Regions from separate parts of the Brevibacillus sp. NRRL NRS-603 genome, predicted to be linked through region 2. Evidence: riboswitches for the same ligand, from Rfam matches in the RefSeq annotation. Region 2 holds a riboswitch; the other holds the start of a gene.
What was found. Region 2 has a riboswitch for cobalamin ahead of C7R94_RS13925 (ABC transporter substrate-binding protein). Riboswitches for the same ligand answer to the same signal wherever they lie in the genome.

Region 1 (3,279 bases), on a different contig from region 2:
TCAATAAATAAGCGAAAAACGGTGCTCCCAGAAATGCTGTCACGACACCGAGCGGGATTTCTGTGGGACTCAGTAGCATTCTGGCGAGAGTGTCAGCCCAAAGCACATAGATACCACCGCAGATCGCAGCCATCGGCAGTAAAATACGGTGGTCAGGACCAACCAGCAATCGGACGAGATGCGGAACCACCAAGCCAACGAAACCGATAATTCCCGCGATAGAAACCGCCGCAGCAGTCAGGAGAGTCGAGACGACCAGAACCATTAGCTTCGTTCGATCCACATGGACGCCGAGATGCGCAGCCTGCCGCTCGCCTAGCGCAAATAAGTTCAAGGAACGCGCGTAGCTCACCAGCACCATTCCCCCTATAACCAAGTACGGAATCAAGACGTATGTAAACGCCCAGCCCCGAAATGACAGACTGCCCATCAGCCAGAACACGATCTCATTCACGGTCTGGTCGGATAACGACACCATAAAGGAAACGAGCGAGCCGAGAAAAGCCTGCACCACGACACCCGACAAAATCAGGGTCTCGGTTTGCAGCTTTCCTTGCGTGTTCGCGAGTCCGAGTACGATCCATAAACTGAGCAGTCCTGTGAGAAAAGCGACAACAGGCGTGCTCCATGCACCTAAAAAGCTGATTTGCAAGCCAAAAAGGATCAAAAAGGCTGCTCCGACTGCAGAACCCGATGCCACGCCCATCGTAAACGGATCTGCGAGCGGATTGCGCAAAACTCCCTGAAAGCCCGCTCCCGCAAGCGACAAGCAGGCGCCAATCAAGACAGCCAATACAACCCGTGGAAAACGAACCTTCATGACAATTTGCTCAGATGATTCCGGCCACGTTACGGTGATCCACTCAGACAAGCCCGGGATCTGATGGAGCAGGATGAGCCATACTTGCGAAATGGGGAGTTGTGCAGCCCCCATCGAGATACTGATAACTATTGATGCCAGAAGGACGAGACAGCTGACTCCTCCCCATATGAACAATCGTCTCTTCATTTTATTTCACCAAGTCAGGGTAAATCGCCTTGGCTACTTCGATTAAGCCTTGTGTAATACGTGGACCAGGACGGGACAAAGTATTTTGGTCCATGCCAAAGATTTGTTTTTCACGGATCGCCTTCATTTTATCCCAGCCATTGCGATTCGCGATCAAATCCTCCAGCTTGGCGCCAGTCTTTTCATCGGTAATTCCGCTCGCATACAAAATGACGTCCGGGTCGTTTTGCAAAATCTTTTCTTCACTGATCGGATTCCAGCCTTGGGTGTCGGAAGCAATGTTTGTCGCTCCAGCCAGTGTGATGAGTTCGTCCATGAATTCGCCTTTTCCGACTGTCCAGCCTGGGGAGAATTCCAGGTATACCTTTTTCTTCTCTTCCGGTTTTACATTTTTCACGGCTTCTTGCACGTACGCGATATCCTTCTTCATTTGCGCGACGACTTTTTCGGCTTGTTCCTGTGTATTCGTGATAACTCCCATCGTTAAAACATTGTTAAGGATGTCATCCATCTTTGTCGGATGAGTAATATAGACGGGCATTCCGAGAGATTTGAGCTTGTCAGCAACTGGCTTTTCCATCGAAATCCCACCGACGATCATATCCGGCGTTTGAGCGAGAATGGCTTCTTCATTTGGTTTGACGACACCGCCAATTTTCGGTTTTGCCTTCGCCGCTTCAGGATAATCGTCATAGTCTGAGACAGCTACGATCCGATCTTCCAAGCCTAATGCGAACAAAATCTCTGTCTCGGCAGGTGATGTTGAGACGATTCGCTCAGGAGCTTTCGCAAAGGTTACTTCTTTTCCTGTCGCATCCGTAACTGTCAATGGATACGTTGTTTGTTTTGCAGGCTGCCCGGCCGCGCTCTCCTGCGGTGCTGTCTGCGGTACGCTTGTTTGTCCACCTGGTGCTGGCTGGCCGTTATCGTTACCCGCACAACCTGCGAGACTCGCCGCAACTAGTAATGGGATCATGAATCGCAATGAACGTTTCATATGTAGAACTTCCTTTCTGCATGTCTGATTGACTGTACCTTCCAATAAAAAAAGCGACCCTTGCTTCCAATCGGAAATCAAAGGGTCGGCACCTCAGTGCAAACAGACAGGATGATCTGCTTCCTGAAATAGGCCAATCCTTTCCGCGAAGGCAACAGGCACGAAACACAAACAGGCAGGTCTCCTGGCTTACGGCTGAGGAACGAGCCGATTTACAGTGGCGGGACCGCGTCGGATTTTCACCGACTTCCCTTTTCACCCGATCTTTTTGTTAAAAAGACGAGGCACCTATTTGCTGTTTGAAATTGTCACAGTCCATGATTCATCCTACATCATAGCATTCCTTGGATGAAAAAAGAATGACCAACACGCAAGCCAATACTTTCTTGCCCGCTAAAAATGAAAAACGCCTGAACAAAAGGTTCAGGCAACTGGAATGCTTTTGGCGGCAGGCTATTACCCTCGTTTGTGCAAATAATCTAGAATGCCCATGGAGCATACCTGTAAATCGAGCTTGAGTATTTCCAAAACTTCGTGGTCACCACTGATTCCTTGTGACTGTAGATGATCCGAGACTCGTTCAAATAGCGTACGAGACAGTTCTTCATAGGTTTGTCCAGCATCAATCGCTGACTCTCCTTCCGCCACAAACACAGGGAGCCACTCACGTATTTGGCGGTACACATCGTCTACCTGCTCAGACATCCCAAAATGACCAAAGTAAATGCGATTCAGCTTGCGTGCTTCAAAACGGTCTAAAGACGCTAACATGGCATCCGGGTCAAACTGATTCGGGGAAGTAGATGGCAGCACGAGGTGTATGCCATCCTTTTTAAGCTGTGGATAAAGTACACCGGCCGTATCACCTGTGAACATCCCGCGGCTTACGGGATCGTAGATGCTGAAGTGATGATTGGCATGCCCTGGCGAATCCATAAACTCCAATACGCAATTCTCTCCGATCTTTAGTGTATCCCCGTCCCCGCGAATCAAAATCCGCTCCACGGAAACAGCCTCAATCGGATCGAACAATCGATCAAAATCATCATGATACACTGCTCTCGCCCCTGCGATCAGTCGGCTCGGATCAACGAGATGACGTGCACCTTTCGGGTGGACAACGACCTTTGCGTTCGGGCAATCCTTTAGAAAAAGTCCGGCTCCTCCTGCATGATCCAAGTGTATGTGTGTGACGATGACGTATTTTACTTGTTCTGTCGTATAACCGAGCTTGGCAAGACCGGCCTTGATATACGGGACAGAGGGGCTTGGT
Region 2 (3,279 bases):
ACATACGGGTCAGCCAGGGAGTTGCGAACCAACGACTGAATCGCTACTCCCACGACAGACAGACCTGCGCCGACGATCGCCCCCAAGAGTACACGCGGAAAGCGAATATCCCAAATAATCGTTTGCTCCCCTTTGGACCAATCCACCTCAATCCATTGGGTGAACATCGGAATTTTCGATAAGGCGATTTTCCAAACCGTTGTCGGCTTAATCTCCACTGATCCCAAGGTAACTGCGAACGTGATCGAGAGGAAGAGTCCGACCAGTAGAGTAATGATGATATAAGGTAATTTGATCTGTTGCAGTGCTATTCCCTCCCTTAAAAAGGGTGTACTCTATTTGAATTTATCCGGGTAGAGTCCTTCCGCCAATATTTTTAGCGCAATCGGTGCTCGAACACCTTCAGAAGCCGCAGACAAAGGCAATACCATCAGTCGTTGATTTTTAATCGCCGGAATATCCGCTAGTTCTTTTTTGGTCAAAAGGAAATTGCGTTTTTGCTCGACGGTTCTATCACCGTAGTCTACGATAATAATCACATCTGGATTGCGACTCACTACTTGTTCCCAACTGACCTCTGCCCAACCCTTTTGAATGTCATCAAAAATGTTCTTACCGCCAGCAGTCTTAATTAAGGACGTCATGTAGTTGTTGGCTGCTGTGAAAGGTTTATCTTCCCCGTTGTCGTACACGAACACTTTCAGTGGCTCGTCCACCTTGCCAATTTTGCTAATCGTTTGATCCATTTCACTCTTCATTTTATGGATCAAATCATTGGCTTTGTCCTCCACACGGAAAATGCGCCCAATATTCGTAATATCCGCGAACACATCGTCAATTGTCGGTCCAGGAATGCTAGATGACTCTTGCAGATACGATTTGATGCCGACCTTTTCCAAGTCCTGCATCGTTCCTACGCCCTTTTCGCCGAATCCACTTTTCCATCCGGCGTATACGAAGTCTGGGTTCGCTGCCAACAGCACTTCTTTCGTAGGATACTTGTCAGACAGTACCGGAATCTTGTCGTAATCTGCCTTTAACTCCGGAAGGATTTTATCGTCTAGGCACGCGGTTCCGACCATTTTATCAGCCAGGCCCAATGCCAGCATGATTTCCGTGACGTGTTGGTTCAAAGTCACAGCACGCTCAGGCGCTTTTGGATAGGTCATTTCGATGCCATTATTGGTTAGTGTTACAGGCTTGCTCTCTGATGCTGGAACAGCTGTTTGTTCTGTTTTGGCTGGAGCCTGTGTTGTCGTAGCAGAGCCGCATGCCGAAACCAAAAGCATGGCAGCTGTCATGATACCGAAACCTAGTCCCTTCATTAATGTATGTGTTTTGTTTGCCTTAAACATCAGTAATCCCCTTTTCTGTTGGAAATGTTGGGTTGAACCAATCCTCCACAAAAAAAGCACCCCCCATTTCAATCGGGAGGTGCACGACAAACGTAGATAAAGCTATAAGCAGGCACAAAGGCGCCCTTTCATAGACTGCTTCCACATCTGTCCCATCCTCGTGGGTCGATTGTATATGATCGCATGGCAGGTCTCCTGGCTTACGAATCAACACCCCCAGCTACCTTCCCATTTTTTGTCTTGCAAAAAACAGTGGCTATTCGCTAGGCGCTCCTCGTTACAGTGGCGGGACCGCGCCGGTTTCTCACCGGACTTCCCTTTTAAGCTGACGGCTTATACCATCCAGCACCATTCGATACGTATTCAATTTTCACGATTTTTTCATTAGTTGATAGAAGTCAGTTTTTTCGGGAACTGCGTGAGTATTTCAACGCCCGTTTCCGTAACCAATACATCGTCTTCAATTCGCACGCCGCCTACACCTGGAAGATAGATGCCTGGCTCAATCGTAAATACCATCCCTGGACGAAGCGCTTCTTGGTTCTGGCTGTGAACAGACGGATATTCGTGTACATCCATCCCAAGTCCATGCCCCAGACGGTGCATGAAGTATTCTCCGTAGCCTTTTGCGGTAATGACATCGCGAGCGGTTTTATCCAAATGCGCAAAGGTCACACCCGGACGAATCTCAGCAATTGCTGCTTCGTTGGCAGCCAATACTGTCTCGTAAATTTCTTGTAGCTGGGCACTTATCTCGCCTACAGCAAAGGTACGAGTAATATCGGATACATATCCGTTTGCAGCCACCCCGATATCAAACAAAAGCAAGTCGCCTTCTTGGACTTGGCGTGTTCCTGGCTTTCCGTGTGGCAGTGCCGACTTCTCCCCTGCCAATACCATGGACGTAAAGGATGGACCTTCTGCACCCAAGCGCTTCATCTGGAATTCCAGCTCAGCTACGATTTCGGTCTCGGTCATACCTATCTTGACTTTTTTCAGGGTCTCCCGCAAGGAATCCTCGACCAACACAACAGCGTGCTTCAGACGATCCACTTCATCCGCGGATTTGATCAATCGCATTTCACGCAGTGGCTCTTCCACGTCCACATAGCTCGACGCCAGAACAACTTGCCCAAGTGCTTCGTAGCGCTCGACAGTCATATGACTTTTCTCAATTCCGAGCTTCGCCAAGTTCGCTGGCAACACTTGCTTGAGAATTTCATACGGGTTTTGGATATCCGTATGTGTATAGATATCTTGAACGAACGAAGCTTCTGCCGCTGCTTCTCGATCAAGAGCAGGTACAATCAAGGAAGGCTTTCCCTCAGCAGGAATAACAAGACCCATAAAACGTTCATGCGGGTCAGTAAAAAATCCGGTCAAATAGTAGACGTGCTTGGGAGAGGTAATCAACACCGCGTTCAGCTCTTGCTCTGTCAAAAACGTGTGGAGCTTCGAAATGCGCTCTTGAAACAACTTCTTCACCCTGCTTTCACCAATTATTCTATTGCGAGAATACCACTTCCCCATCAAAAAAAGAAGAGTTCAATTGCAAAATCTACTTCGTATCGGACAACCTAAGGGTGGGGTGAAAATAAAATGGAACAAATACTCGTGCATCAGGATGGCAAACAGTTTACTTTTCACATATCGGGAAAAGGCCAACCGTTATTGTGTATCCATGCGCCATGCATCGGCTCTATCAATTTTATTTATCAGCAAACACTCGCAGATACATATCAGCTCATTGTCCCTGATTTGCCCGGACATGGTGACAGTTCGCCGATGGAGAAGCCTTTTTCTATTGGAGAGTTGGCAGAACAGCTCCATAGGCTGATCCCGTCACTCGGCATTGAGCGTCCCTTTATTTTAGGGTACTCCCAAGGTGCTTCTATCGCCCTTGAATATTGTCTTCGCTATCCTG

Region 1: linked by a shared signal. The riboswitch ahead of C7R94_RS16285 (ABC transporter substrate-binding protein) and the one ahead of C7R94_RS13925 (ABC transporter substrate-binding protein) in region 2 are both predicted to bind cobalamin.

The regions. Positions count from the first base shown of each region.
Region 1 covers NZ_PXZN01000016.1:236,003-239,281, reverse strand. Annotated here, with positions in the region: gene C7R94_RS16290 (FecCD family ABC transporter permease) at 1-1,009, opposite strand, end outside; gene C7R94_RS16285 (ABC transporter substrate-binding protein) at 1,011-2,006, opposite strand; cobalamin riboswitch at 2,164-2,313, opposite strand; gene C7R94_RS16280 (MBL fold metallo-hydrolase) at 2,463-3,279, opposite strand, start outside.
Region 2 covers NZ_PXZN01000013.1:422,168-425,446, reverse strand. Annotated here, with positions in the region: gene C7R94_RS13930 (FecCD family ABC transporter permease) at 1-311, opposite strand, end outside; gene C7R94_RS13925 (ABC transporter substrate-binding protein) at 336-1,355, opposite strand; cobalamin riboswitch at 1,524-1,723, opposite strand; gene C7R94_RS13920 (M24 family metallopeptidase) at 1,740-2,831, opposite strand; gene C7R94_RS13915 (alpha/beta fold hydrolase) at 2,955-3,279, shown strand, end outside.